DNA from 3 places in the Cobetia sp. PDI-12MA genome. Region 2 is predicted to be linked to each of the others. Evidence: predicted binding sites of a transcription regulator. Region 2 holds the regulator's gene; each other region holds the start of a gene.

Evidence for each region. Region 2 encodes sigma-54, which starts transcription at its own class of promoters, with help from an activator protein. Its sites were predicted from a motif close to TGGCACNNNNNTTGCTNT; they were not measured.
Region 1: a site for sigma-54 is predicted at 2,325-2,342, ahead of AC5WNI_RS02175 (ANTAR domain-containing response regulator). Genes of this name have one in related genera too.
Region 3: a site for sigma-54 is predicted at 2,188-2,205, ahead of AC5WNI_RS12670 (HAD-IIB family hydrolase). Genes of this name have one in related genera too.

What each region holds. Positions count from the first base shown of each region.
Region 1 is NZ_CM183351.1:473,136-477,911, reverse strand. Features, by position in the region: gene AC5WNI_RS02185 (TetR family transcriptional regulator C-terminal domain-containing protein) at 1-279, opposite strand, end outside; gene AC5WNI_RS02180 (CmpA/NrtA family ABC transporter substrate-binding protein) at 449-1,657, opposite strand; gene AC5WNI_RS02175 (ANTAR domain-containing response regulator) at 1,708-2,283, opposite strand; gene AC5WNI_RS02170 (NarK family nitrate/nitrite MFS transporter) at 2,846-4,204, shown strand; gene AC5WNI_RS02165 (hypothetical protein) at 4,325-4,492, opposite strand; gene AC5WNI_RS02160 (GNAT family N-acetyltransferase) at 4,702-4,776, opposite strand, start outside.
Region 2 is NZ_CM183351.1:818,716-823,491, forward strand. Features, by position in the region: gene AC5WNI_RS03495 (PTS sugar transporter subunit IIA) at 1-83, opposite strand, end outside; gene hpf (ribosome hibernation-promoting factor, HPF/YfiA family) at 93-401, opposite strand; gene AC5WNI_RS03505 (RNA polymerase factor sigma-54) at 1,053-2,501, opposite strand; gene lptB (LPS export ABC transporter ATP-binding protein) at 2,735-3,475, opposite strand; gene lptA (lipopolysaccharide transport periplasmic protein LptA) at 3,479-4,057, opposite strand; gene lptC (LPS export ABC transporter periplasmic protein LptC) at 4,166-4,776, opposite strand, start outside.
Region 3 is NZ_CM183351.1:2,967,579-2,972,354, forward strand. Features, by position in the region: gene AC5WNI_RS12665 (glycosyltransferase family protein) at 1-1,166, opposite strand, end outside; gene AC5WNI_RS12670 (HAD-IIB family hydrolase) at 1,208-2,104, opposite strand; gene AC5WNI_RS12675 (TRAP transporter large permease) at 2,401-3,702, opposite strand; gene AC5WNI_RS12680 (TRAP transporter small permease subunit) at 3,702-4,346, opposite strand; gene AC5WNI_RS12685 (TRAP transporter substrate-binding protein) at 4,516-4,776, opposite strand, start outside.

The sequences.
Region 1 (4,776 bases), 350 kb from region 2:
GGCGCGAATGTAGGTGGAGAGCACCAGCTGCGGGTCGTCGTAGGCCTCGAAGCACAGCGCATCTTCCTTCCACAGCGCCAGCAGGCCATCGAGCACCGCGCGATACAGCGCTTCCTTGGTGCTGAAGTAGTAATGCAGATTGGACTTGGGCAGCTCTACCTCGGCGGCAATATCGACCATGCTGGCACCGACATAGCCCTTGAGAGCGAAGATCTTTTCGGCGGCGAGCAGAATGCGCTCGACATTATCCTTGCGAATCTGAGACTTGCGAGTGGTCATGCGATCCCCTGACGCGGTGCTGGCAGTGCGATGAGAATATCACAACCGCACTGCCAACATGCCTGAGCCGTCAGGTTCCCCGCCTGCCATCCGGCAAGGGAGATGGCGACTCTGCAAGTGCTGTCCAGTCCCGCGCCAGCGCGGATCGGCAAGCACCGCGCCCGCGACGTCATTCGAAGACCGCACCATCGATGAAACCATCCGCCGGCATCGGCACCTGGCCCGCCTCACCGCTCAGCCACCAGGGGGACGGGTGCGTGCCTTCGCTGCGCTCATCCACCACCGGCACCACCATGCCCAGCTTGCGGGCCGCCGTGCGGTAGAGGTCCGGCCGGACGCACCGCGCCAGCGTCGCCTCGAGATCCTCGTCACTGAAGCCCTGCAGATGGCCCCAGCGCTGCATCTGGGCGATGTACCAGCGTGTGTGGGAACGCCACGGGAAGTTGGCCGCGTAGCGATGGAAGATGGTCCAGCCGGGATTTTGCTGCTGAAACTCCTCCACCGACTGCTCGACATCCACGTCTTCCAGTCCGCGCGTCACCACGCTCATCGGCACCTCCGGCATGCCCTCATCATGCAGCCACTCGGCCGCCCTGGCCCGATTGCCGGGGCGGTCCAGCCAGGCGCAGGCCTTGAGCAGCGCGCGAATCAGCGCCTGATGCGCCAGCGGATGCTGCTCCGCCCAGTCCTCGCGCACGCCCAGCACCTTTTCCTGCCCGAAGCGCCAGATATCATGACTGCCCGCCACCACCTGCCCCATGCCCTGCGCCGCCGCCAGGCTGTTCCAGGGCTCACCGACACAGAAGCCATCCAGCGCACCGCTGGCCAGTTGCGCGGCCATCAGCGGCGGTGCCACGGCGCGCATCTCGACGTCGCGGTCCGGGTTGATGCCACCGGCCGCCAGCCAGTAGCGCAAAAGATACCGGTGCGAAGAGAACGGGTGCACGCTGGCCAGCTTGAGCAGCGGCTCGCCGCGCTGCTTGCGCTCGCGCACATGCGCCGCCAGCGCCTTCGCGACCTGCAACGGGCTGGCGAGGTCGTGGCCATCCTCACCGAGGGTGGCCAACAGAGCGCGCGACAGGGTGATGGAGTTGCCGCCCAGATTCAGTGTCATGGCACTGATCACCGGCGTGGCGCGACCATCCAGGCCCAGGGTCGAGGTCAGCGGCATCAGCGCCAGCATCTGCGCGCCCTGCAGCACGCCGGTCTGCAGGTCATCACGCAACGCCGCCCACGAGGGTTGCCACTTGAGTGTCACCGCCAGCCCCTCCTCGCGGAAAAGCCCCAACTGCTCAGCGACCACGAAGGGAGCGGCATCATTGAGTGGCATCAGGCCCAGCGTCAGCTGATGGCCATTCAGGGGTACATCTGTGGGCATCACGCACACCTCTTGAACGATCGAGAGAGAAGGACAGTACGGCGACCGGCTCAGCGCCGACGCGCGGCCTTGAGCAGCTCATCGGCCAGCTCATGCAGGGCCAGGCGCCGGTTCATGGCGGTCTTGCGCAGGTATTGATAGGCGGCATCTTCACTGAGCCCGCGCGTCTCCATCACCACGGCCTTGGCGCGATCGACACTGCGCCGCTGCACCAATGTGGTCTGGGTACGGTTGAGCTCACCCTTGAGTGCACGGTGCGCCTCGAAGCTGGTGATGGCGACCTCGACCATGCTGCGCACCATCGCTGGCATGACGTGGTCCACCACATAGGCCGAGACACCGGCGCCGGCCGCCTCACGCACGAGGTCTGGCGCATCTTCACTGGCCAGCATGATCATCGGCTTGGGATAGCGTCGCCCCAGCTGGCCGAGATGCTCCAGGGTGTCGCGGCTGGGCAGGTCGGCGTCGATGATCACCGCATCGGGCTGATGCTGCTCGACCAGCGCGTGCAGGTCCTCGTGCTCGTCAACGCGCAGCGCCACCTCGAAGCCGGCGCTCAATAGCGCCTGCTCCAGCGCGGCGGAGCGCTCACTGCGGACATCGACGATCAGCACGGTCACGGGCATGTCAGGTTTCCTTGAGTCGGGCATGAATCTTGCGCTACACCCAAGCAGGATCCGTGCCGCAATCTGGTGCAACCTTGCGGCCAAAGGCCTTCAGAGCGGCCGAGCCGAAAGCGCCGCTGCACTGCAATGAGGCACGCGCCTTGCCGACCCTCCCAGCGACATTGGCGTGCGCCAGTCTGGTACCCCGCGCCTTGCTGACGCACCGCCAGCGCGCATCGAGCGCGCATCCAGCCCGGGTCACCGTCTGCGCGTGCCACCCTACTGTCCTTGCCAAGCCATTGATCTTCTGGGACTTGTCCCGCCCACACCCCCGCAACTGGCGCGCTACTTGCTTTGTTCCAGTCACTTGCCGCACGGACACTCTGCTGCCGGCAACCATGGCATCACCGACTGCTGCCATCGCTATCCATGACGTGGACCAGGCTCTTCGGAGTACGAGTGCGTCGAACCAGGCCCCTCAATGACGAGGCGCCCTTGCTGTCGTTCATTCACAGCCGTTCGACCACTCGCCGAGCACACCTGACCTCGTGCCCGGCACCGACGCTGAATCAGGAGCCCACTCATGGATATCCGCAACAAGGCCAGCCGCATCCGGCTGTTCAGCTTCAACACCCCGCAAATGCGCGCCTTCCACATGTCGTGGTTCGCGTTCCACGTCTGCTTCTTCGGCTGGTTCGGTATCGCGCCGCTGATGGCCGTGGTGCGTGACGACCTCGGCCTGACCAAGACCCAGATCGGCAACACCATCATCGCCTCCGTCGCCATCACGGTGATCGTGCGTCTCGCCATCGGCGTGCTGTGTGATCGCATCGGGCCACGCAAGGCCTACACCTGGCTCTTGTGCCTCGGCTCGCTGCCGGTGATGTGCATCGGTTTCGCCGACAGCTTCGAATCCTTCTTCCTGGCCCGTCTGGCCATCGGTGCCATCGGCGCTTCCTTCGTCATCACCCAGTACCATACCTCCGTGATGTTCGGCCCCAACGTGGTCGGCACCGCCAACGCCACCACCGCAGGCTGGGGCAACCTGGGCGGCGGCACCACCCAGATGCTGATGCCGCTGGTGATGGCCGGCCTGCTGATGCTGGGCGTCGAGCAGACCCTGGGCTGGCGTCTGGCGATGGTCGTGCCGGGCATCGTGCTGTTCCTCACCGGTATCGCCTACTACTTCTTCACCCAGGATGCGCCGGACGGCAACTTCAGCGAGCTGCGTGAGCGTGGTGAGCTGCCCAAGGCCGAGAAGGAATACAGCATGCGCGCCACCTTCGGCGCGGCAGCACGCGACATCCGCGTCTGGGCACTGTTCCTCGTATACGGCGCCTGCTTCGGGGTCGAGCTGACCATCAACAACGTCGCCGCCATCTACTTCTTCGACCACTTCGATCTCGATCTCGCCACCGCCGGTCTCATCGCCGGCCTGTTCGGTCTGATGAACCTGTTCGCCCGCACCCTGGGCGGCGTCTTCTCCGACCTGTTCGCCCGCCAGTCTGGCCTCAAGGGCCGCGTGCGCTGGCTGTTCATCGCGCTGCTGTGTGAAGGCGTCGCGCTGGTCGGCTTCGCACAGATGGAAACCCTCGCGGTGGCCATCGGCATCATGCTGGTCTTCAGCCTCTTCGTGCAGATGGCGGAGGGCGCGACCTTCGGTATCGTGCCCTTCGTCAATCGCAAGGCGCTCGGCGCGGTCGCCGGTATCGTCGGTGCGGGCGGCAACGCAGGCGCGGTCGCCGCGGGCTTCCTGTTCCGCAGTGAGGAGCTGACCTATCAGGAAGGCCTGATGTATCTGGGCATGGGCGTGATCGTGATCTCGCTGTTCGCGCTGCTGGTGCGCTTCAGCGCCGCCACCGAAGCCGAGGAAAGCCGCGCCTACGACGCCGCCATCGCGGACCGCAAGCAGCAGAGCGAGCAGCAGCCCGTCTCTGCATAAGCGGATTTCCTTCTCCCCGAGCCAGACACAAGAAGGCCCCGCCTCCCAGAGGCGGGGCCTTCTTGTGTCTGATGACAGCTCAGGTCAGCGGCGACTCATCGCGGCGCTGGCAGCCGAGCCTCAGCTATCGGTGGCGTTCTCGACGCTATCACCGGCTTCCTCGACGGCGTTGTCCATCTTCTCACCGGCCTTCTCCATCGGGCCTTCGTCCTCGCAACCGGCGAGCGACAGGCCACCGAGACCGAGCATGGCAATCATCAGCGAACTACCCAGAGTCTTGAGCTTCATGATGTCTCTCCTTGAATCATCGGTCGGAATGACGCGACACCTGCCATTACCCGCAGGCTGCCACGTGGTGTTACCCATGACATGGAGCGGGAGCCTTGTCGTTTCAAGGGTCACGCAACGCCGAGTTGCCTGTTGCTGATCAAGACCAATCACTCAGGGTTGTTCAGGGCAACCGCTCAGGGCTGCTCAGCTCAACCGCGCAAGGCTGCTCAGATCCCCAGCTCAGAGAAGGTATCGGGAAACTGCACTTCACCGCCCAGCCCCTCCAGATAGTCCGGCTGCAG
Region 2 (4,776 bases):
AAGAATTCAAGCACCCGCTTCTTGCTCCCCCCGGGGACACCGTAAAGGGTGCGCTCGGGGGGAAGGATCTGATCAAGTGTCATGGCTGAAGGTCAACGGGTCCCGGTGCCCTGAGCACGAGCCTGGGACTTTTCCTTGTGTTTGACCAGCTGGCGATCCAGCTTGTCGGCGAGCGCGTCGATGGCAGCGTACATGTTGGGGTCTTCTGCCAGGGCGTGGAGGTCAGCGCCTGCTGCGTGCAAGGTGCAGGCAGCCTGCTGGCGCTCCTTCTCGATCGACAGTGTCACCTGAACATTGGTGATGTTGTCGTAATGCCGTTCGAGGCGAGCGAGCTTCTCGTTGACGTAATCGCGGAGAGGATCGGTAAGTTCCACATGATGCCCGGTGATATTCACTTGCATGGACACGCTCCTTTATCCAGCGGGTTGCCATTCAATTGTAACCCTTTTTGACTACGAGCAAACCCTGATCGGACGCTCTGCAACAGGCTTGACGACCACCGTCTGGCGATGTTTTCGCGCCCTTGCCAGCGGCGTCAGATGTCGTGAGCGTCTGTACCGACAATGCCCAAGCTTTGCGCAAAGATCAACGCTGCGCTGCATCGTGGCTCAGTGCTTGTCTTCAACTCAGTGAGGGGTAACGGAATGGACTTCAAGGTCACGCTTGAAGGGTGGTGCATGAAAGGCGCGCAAGAAGACGGGTTTTCGTCGCCAATCCCTGCATGTACGCCGCCTTTCAGGCGCTTGGGTTGCGTGGAGCAAGCAGCGTGCCGGAAGGATCACCGAGTGACATCCCGGTGCAATACGGCTAAAAGTGACTTTAAAAACATGCGATTGACGGTAAATGATGCAGCCGGAATGATGGATTTTTGCCATCATCCTGCGCGCCATGATGGGCCATTGACGAGCGGTTGACGGAATGACAGGGCGCGCGACAGGCGCGCCGGTGTCAGTAATGTCAGAGGCTGGTGAGAGAGAAAACCAGCGTTTGAGGTTGGCGGCAACGGCCATGATAGGAGGGAGACCAGGCGCATGGCAGCCGCAGATGACACATCAGGCCAGACGCTTGCGCTCGCTGGAGGATGGGATGCCCATCGCTTCGCGATACTTGGCCACGGTACGGCGTGCGACCTCGATGCCATCGCTGGCGAGCAGGTCGACCAGGCGTGAGTCGGAGAGAGGCTTGCGAGCCGGCTCTTCCGCAATCAGCTTGCGGATGCGGGCACGAATGGCGGTGCTTGAGTGGGCGTCGCCACTACCGCTGCCACCGACCTGGCTCGAGAAGAAGAACTTGAGCTCGAAGACGCCGCGCGGGGTGTGGATGTATTTCTGGGTCGTGACCCGCGAGATGGTCGATTCGTGCATCTCGACCACTTCGGCGATGTTGGCCAGAATCAGTGGCTTCATGCCTTCCTCGCCTTGCTCGAGGAAGTCGATCTGGCGCGCCATGATCTCGCGGCCGACCTTGAGCAGGGTGTCATTGCGTGATGACAGGCTCTTCATCAGCCAGCGCGCTTCCTGCAGGTTGTCCTTGAGGAAGGTGTTGTCGGCGGACTTGTCGGCACGCTTGATCAGTGCGGCGTATTCCGGCTGGATGCGCAGCTTGGGCAGCGCTTCCGGGTTGAGCTCGACCTGCCAGCCGTGGCGGGTATGACGCACCAGTAGATCAGGGACCACGTAATCGCTGGCGGGCTCGCCCCAGGCGGATGCCGGACGCGGATCGAGCGCGCGCACCAGGCGGATGACGTGATCCAGCTCGTCATCGTCAAGGCTCAGTCGGCGCTTGAGCAGCTTGCGATCATCGTTGCCCAGTGCCTCGAGGAATTGACGTACCAGGCGACGCGCCTGCGCCAGCAGCGGCAGATCATCCGGCAGCAGCGCCAGTTGCAGCAGCAGGCACTCGCGCAGGTCGCGGGCGAAGACGCCGGTCGGGTCGAACTGCTGCAGACGCAGCAGTACCTGCTCGAGCTCGGAGGCCTTGAGGCCGGGCAGGCCCTGGCCGCGCAGACCATCGACCAGCTCATCGAGTGACAGGCTCAGGTAACCGGCACCGTCGACGGCATCGATCAGGCTCTCCGCCATCTGGCGTTCACGGCCATCGAGGTCGGTCATCGCCAGCTGCCAGCGCAGGTGGTCCTGCAGGCTCTCGACGCTGGTATTGCGATCGAAGTCCGGCCCTTCTTCGCTCCCGCTGCCACTGCCGGAGCTGGTCAGGCTACCGGCGTGGTCCTGGTAGAGGTCCGACCAGTCACTGTCGAGAGGGTATTCCTCGGGAATCTCGCTCGAGGAGTCGGCAGTGGAGATCTCGCTCGTATCCTGTGTCTCGATGACATCCAGCGACTCGTAGTCCTCGTCGAGCTCCAACATGGGGTTGGACTCGAGGGCTTGCTGAATCTCCTGACGCAGGTCGAGCGTCGACAGCTGCAGCAGCTGGATCGCTTGCTGAAGCTGCGGCGTCATGGTCAGCGAGGTGCCGAGGCGGAGTTGCAGGGTGGGTTTCATGGAGTCAGTCAATTCACGGCAAAGGAACGTGCTTACTACGCTATACCGTGACTCGGGCCACTGACAAGTGGTTGCAGTGAATATTCAAGCAACTTGCATGCCATGTTTACACCAAGGTGGTATGGACGTCATGCATGCGCCTGATGTCAGACATGAAAAAGCCGCTACGCGATAAAATCACGCAGCGGCTTATGAAGCTTTCGCCGTGGGAGGGCTCAGCGCATCCGCTGGCCCTAGAGCGTGAACTCGTGGCCCAGGTAGACGTCGCGTACCTGCTGGTTGGCCAGGATGGAGTCCGCGTCACCGTGAGCGATGATCTGACCATCGCCGACGATATAGGCGGTGTCACAGATATCGAGTGTCTCGCGCACGTTGTGGTCGGTGATCAGCACGCCGATGCCACGGTCACGCAGTTGACGCACGATGCTCTTGATCTCGCCCACCGAGATGGGGTCGACGCCGGCGAAGGGCTCATCGAGCAGTACGAAGTCCGGCTCGGTGGCCAGTGCACGGGCAATCTCGACCCGACGACGCTCCCCGCCGGACAGGCTCATGCCGGCACTGGCACGAATATGCGTGATGCTGAATTCCTCGAGCAACTCTTCAAGACGTGCCTTGCGGCCATTGCGATCCAGATCCTTGCGGGTTTCCAGAATCGCCATGATGTTGTCGGCCACCGACAGCTTGCGGAAGATCGACGCCTCCTGCGGCAGATAACCGATGCCGGCGCGTGCGCGTTGATGCATGGCGGCAGCGGAAAGGTCCTTGTCGTCGATGGAGACGTCGCCTGCATCGGCGCGCACCAGCCCGACGATCATGTAGAACGAGGTCGTCTTGCCGGCGCCGTTGGGGCCCAGCAGGCCGACGATGTCACCCTGACGGATCTCAAGCGAGATGTCCTTGACCACCTTGCGGCCCTTGTAGGCCTTGGCCAGATGGCGAGCGCTCAGCGTACGCGGGGTAGCAGCAGTCATGACTCAGTTTTCCTTGCTGGCATTGGCGCCGCGCGGCGTCAAAGTCATGTGTACGCGACCGCCTTCGGTCTGCTGTGCCGTCTTGCTGTTGTTGGCGTTCACCTGGCGCTTGTCGAGGAAATACTCCACGTAGCCGCCTTCGAAGGTGTCATCGCCTTTCTCGAGACGCGCATTGCCGACCAGCTCCACGCGGCGCTCCAGCGCATGATAGCGGATGGTGTCGGCCCAGCCCTTGACCAGCTTCTCGTCGGGTGCGGGTTGCTGTTCCAGGTAGGCACGCTTGCCGGTGGCCTTGACCAGCGAGATCTCGCCGCTGCCGGCGCGGCTGATATCGACGCGGCTGGCATCGAGCTTCATGCTGCCCTGGCGCATCTCCACCTGGCCGGTGTAGGTGGCTGTGCCGGCCTTGTCATCGAGAGACAGGGCGTCCGCGGCGATGTTGATCGGCTGGCTGGCATCGCTGTCCAGCGCCATGGCGGCCGGGGCGAAGGTGGACATGCCCAGTGCCAGGCAGAGCGCCATGACACCGCTGTTGAGGGTCTGGCGACAGGCCGTCAAGGGCTTGCGAGTCGTGGAAGTCATGGTGGCTCCTTGGCATGACGGGGTCGCCGCCCGAGCAATGATGCCATCGAGCGGCAGGGAAGAAGGTGTTGCGGCGCGGGTCATGGCGCGACGGCCAGCCCGGCAGGTTCATTCACCGCTGGCAGGCGCTGCCTCGAAGGTGCTGTTGATGCGCCCGTCATCGGTAGTGGTGCTGTCGGTGCCCGAGTCGATGCGCTCGGCTTCCTTGCTGGCCTCGCTCTGGCCCGTGCCGGGTTGCAGGACGCTGCGCACGCGGCCCTGCAGCACGGCGGAATCCCGGGAGAGGTCGGCGCTGAAGCTGTCGCTTTCGACATGCTGGCCATTCTGGGTGATCACGACCGGCACGTCACTCCAGGCGCGATTCTGATCACGGCTGTAGTGCAGAACATCGGTATCGAGGGTCCAGCGGTCATCGGGCTGGCGCAGTCTGGCATTGCCCTCGAGAGTGAAGGTGTCGCCGCCGGCGCTCAACACGCCACTGTCCCCCGTGGCATACCAGCGGCGGTCTTCACTGTCGTTGGTGCGAATCTTCGGGGTCTGCGCCCGGGTCACGTCATCGCCTGGCGTATGCTCGATATGCGGCGAGCTCATGGACTGGATCGCCACGCCGCGCGCATCGAAGCGTGTCATGTCTGCCCCGTCGAGATAGTAATCCGGCTCACTGCTGTCGACCTCGACATTGACGGTCGATTCCAGGCTGTTGCGCTGCTCGATCAGCG
Region 3 (4,776 bases), 1.9 Mb from region 2:
TCCGGTACGGCTGACTGCACCCGGTTCCAGCTGGGGATGAAGGGCTTGTCGCGCGGATTGTCGAGGAAGGCGCTGCCGGCATCCATGATGTTGGAGGCGAACAGCTCCACCGCCGCTTCCTCGCTGTGGCGGTCCACCGTCAGACCATTCATGACGGCATCGTTGTAGTAGGTCTCGATCAGGTCCAGCGCGATACGGTAGTAGGTCGCCTTGATGGTGCGGAAGGTCTCGCCGTGCATCTCGACGCCCAGCGTGGCCAGCTTGCGATACATCGCCTTGGCGATATCCAGACTCATGCGATTCAAGCCGCCCAACGCATCTTCCGCGGACAGCGGCTGGTGCTTGTGATCATAGGCATCGGCGATGTCCACCTGACACAGGCGCTTGGTGGAATAGTTGCGGTGGACCTCGGACAGCACGCCGATCTCCAGCCCCCAGTCACTGGGAATGCGAATGTCCGCCAGCACATCGGTGCGCATCGAGAACTCGCCGGACAGCGGATAACGATAGCTGTCGAGATAATCCAGGTACGGCAACGGGCCATAGACCTTCTTGAGCGCCCGGATCAACGGCGTGACCATCAGGCGTGCCACGCGGCCATTGAGCTTGCCCTGGGCGATGCGCGAGTAGTAGCCCTTGCAGAACTCGTAGTTGAACTGCGGATGGGCCACCGGGTAGATCAGCCGTGCCAGCAGGCCGCGGTCATAGGTGACGATATCGCAGTCATGCAGTGCCACTGCCTCGGCTATGCCCGAGGCCTGCACGTAGCCTGAGCAGTACCAGACATTGCGCCCCTTGCCGGCCTCCATCGGCGCCAGGCCATGCTCGGTCAGCTCCTCATCCAGTGCCCGCAGGCGCGGCCCGTCGTTCCAGAGGATGCGGTGATGCTGCGGCAGGTGTGAGAAGAACTCCTTGGCATGCTCGAACTGGTCACGGTCGGCGCGGTCCAGCCCGATCACGATCTCGCTGAGGTAGGGCACCTGGGCCAGCTCCTCGACGATATGCTTGAGGGCGGGGCCTTCCAGCTCGGAATACAGCGACGGCAGAATCAGGCTCATCGGTCGCTTGCGGGAGAAGCGCATCAGGTCCGCTTCGAGATCTTCCACCGGACGATCGGTCAGGTTATGGAAGTTGGTGATGATGCCATTCTGGTAAAAATCGCTCATGTCAGCTCCTTGTCTTGCCGAAGACACGCATCAGGCAGGCGTCAGGCGCCCAGACCTCTGGATGTCCATTCTTCCGGCTGGCCATTGGCCAGCCAGTGACGCAATCCCTCGACCCATCCCTGCGGTCCGGGGAGATTGGCGCGAAAACAGCGGCGTTCATCCGCCAGTTGCGGATGATCGGCAAGCTCCCGATCACGCTGTGAGGTATCACCGACGCCGGGAATCAGCACAGCGTTGTCGACGGCGGCCAGCAGCGGCAGGTCATTGGCGCCATCACCGAAGCCCAGCGTCCAGGGGCGCACCCGCTCGCAGAGCCGGTAGCGGGCAATCAGATAGCGCGCTGCCACGCCCTTGTCGCTGTCCCCGGTCACATGGTGGAAGCGCCCTCCATGTGTCAGCTTGAGGCCATGGCTGGCCAGACGCGCACGAAAGTCCTCGAGACGCTCCGGCGCGTCACGCCACACCAGCGGCTCACTGGCATCACGCTGTCCCGCCAGGGCCGCATCCTCCTCCCCCAGCCCCGTCAGCTCGCTGACTCTCGCCACCGACATCGAGGCGAAGCCCTCGAAGGCGAATTCCCCGCTCAGCTGATCCAGTACCGCGAGAATCCTGTCGCGGGACATCGCCACCGCGATACGACACAGGCCGTGTGCATCCGGGGCGCTGGCCGCTTCCAGCGGGTAGGCGCTCAGCCAATCGGCAGGCAGTGCCACCACGCCGCCGTTCTCGGCGATCCATGGCTGGCCCGCCAGGCCCAGCGAGTCCATCAGCGGCGCCAGTTCCGCCGCCGTCTTGGAGGTATTGGGGACGACCCAGACACCGCGCGCGCGCAGGCGGGTCAGCCAGCTGCGCGCCGGGCCCGGCGAGTAATCGTGGTGATCCAGCAGCGAGCCATCCAGATCGGTCAGCAACAACAGCGGTGCTTGAGTCTCTGACATGTGAACTCTCCTCGTGAAGTGCTGCAGCGTGTCGGGGGTCACCTCGACAGGATCTCGTGGCACCGGACAGGCATTGCAAGAGCATTGCAGGGAATGTGCCAAGATGGTGCATCTGCCATGACAGCCTGCCCACTCTCATCGTGGCTGTGTTTGTGTGTCCGCTCATTTGCACCATAAAAGAGCACAAAGCCTGCCTTGCATGATGTCACGCCTCATGGCGGCGCAAATCCAACGTCACCAACGACGACGCCCTCGCATCTGCGAGGGCGTCGAGTCTACGGCTAAGTCTATTGAGCCTAGACCAGCCACAGCGACAGTTGCGGCCACAGCAGCAACATCGCCAGCACGCACAGCTGGATGGCGATGAATGGCAGCAGCGAGACGAAGATATCCTTGAGACTGATGCCTTCCGGTGCCACGCCTTTCAGATAGAAGGCGGCAGGCCCAAAGGGGGGCGACAGGAAGGACACCTGCATGTTGACCGCGAACAGCACGCCGAACCATACCGGGTCGTAGCCGAGCTGCACGATGATCGGCACGAAGATCGGCAGTGTCAGCATCGCGATGCCGATCCAGTCGAGGAACAGCCCCAACAGCAGCAGGATCGCCATCATCACCATGATGATCGCCAGCGGCGGGATATCCAGGCCGAGGATCATGCTCGACACGAAGCGGTTGCCGCCCATCAGGTTGTAGACCCCGACCAGCGCCGCCGCGCCGATACCGATCCAGATGATCATGCCGCAGGTGTTCATGGTCTGGGACAGCGCGCGCTGCATCAGGGTGATGGAGAACTCACCGCGCAGCATCACCGCCACCAGCACGCCGAAGCTGCCCATCGCCGCGGCTTCGGTCACCGAGGCCACGCCACCGTAGATGGAGCCCAGCACCAGCCCCGCGATGACCGCCGGCACACCGATGGCCTTGAGAAGCTCACGCTTGCTCTGGAAGCTGACGCGGCGCTCTTCCTCCGGCATTACCGGCCCCAGTGAAGGGTTGCGCAGACAGCGGATCAGCACGTAGATGATGTAGCTTGCCATCAGCACGATGGCCGGGGTGATCGCCGCGGTGAACAGGTCCGCGATCGACTGGTTGGCGATCAGGCCATAGATGATCAGCACGATGGAGGGTGGCATCATGGTGCCCAGCGAGCCGCCGGCACACACCACGCCGATGGCGATGTGCTTGTCATAGCCGAGCCTGAGCATCTGCGGCAGCGCCAGAATCCCCAGCAGCACGATCTCTCCGCCGATGATGCCGGACATCGCGGCGAGGAAGAACGCCACCACGATGGTCTGGATCGCCACGCCACCGGGCAGGCGCCCTGCCATCACGCGCATGGCATTGAACAGGTCCCTGGCGATCCCCGAGCGGTCCAGCAGCGAGGCCATCAGCACGAACATCGGCACCGCCACCAGCGAATACTCGGTGACGAAGCCATAGACACGACTGGTGACCAGCGGCAGCGCCATCGGACCGAACCAGCCGAAGGTGTAGGCCAGCGCGACCAGGCCGGTGACGAAGGCCAGCGGCAGGCCGGTGACCAGCAGCGCGAAGATGCCGCCGACCAGCAGCATCGTAGCCGTTGCGATATCCATCAGCGCAGCTCCTTGTGGTCAGCTGCGGCGCCGGGAGTGGCGTCGGAGGCGTCATGAGACTCACTGCCGCCCTCGGGCGGACGGGGCGAGAAGAAGGTCTGATAGAGATGCCACAGCGCCTGCAGGGTCATCACCGCCAGCGCGAACAGGATCACGCCCTTGGTCAGCGCCGGAAACGGCGGATTCCATGAGGTCCCGGAACGCTCCAGCTGCCACTCGCCCAGCGGACTGTGCGAGGCACGCCAGAACATCACCCAGCCCGCATAGCTCATCGCCAGACAGAAGACGAACGTCATCACGTCATTGAAGCAGTCCAGCACGTAGCGAAAGCGCGTGCCGACCAGGTCGTAGAGCACGCGCACGCGAATGTGGCGATTGTTGGCCAGTGCCGCCGGGCCGCCCAGCGCGAAGCTGGTCGCGACCAGGAAGATCACCGTCTCGTGCACCCAGGAGGTCGGTGAATCGAGGCCGTAGCGCATCACCACCTCGAACACGCTGATCGCCATCGCCAGCAATACCAGCCACGCCGCGGCGCGCGTGCCCTTGCCCACCAGGCGGTCCAGCGGCGTGCGCGTGCCCAGGTTCGGGTCGTGGTCATCCGACGCCTCGGGTAGCCCCGGCGACGCCACATCATGTTCTGCCATATCGAATTCCTTGCTGACTCGCTGCCTCAAGGAGAATCGGCGCGCCCAGTGAGCACGCCGACCTTGATCTCCCGCGTCTTCATCGTTCTGCGATCGTGTCGCCAAAAGCGTGGCTAGCTGATGCCTCTTGCCACACGGCAGCTGGCGCCCATCCCGCGCGCCAGCGGGCTCACATCAGGTTGCGGTCGGTCAGGAAGCTGACCACGGACTCGTAGACCTTGCCGGTCAGCTCATTCTTCTCGGCCCACACCTTCCACTCCTGCTGAGCGATGCGACGGAACTTGGCGCGCTCCTCCGGCGCCATGTCGATCACCTCGATATCCGGATTGGCACGCGCCGCGCTGACCGCCTTGATGTCACGCGCCTTGAGGGTGAAGACCATGTCGTAGGCCATCGCGTCGGTGGCGGTCTCCATGATCGCCTTGAGATC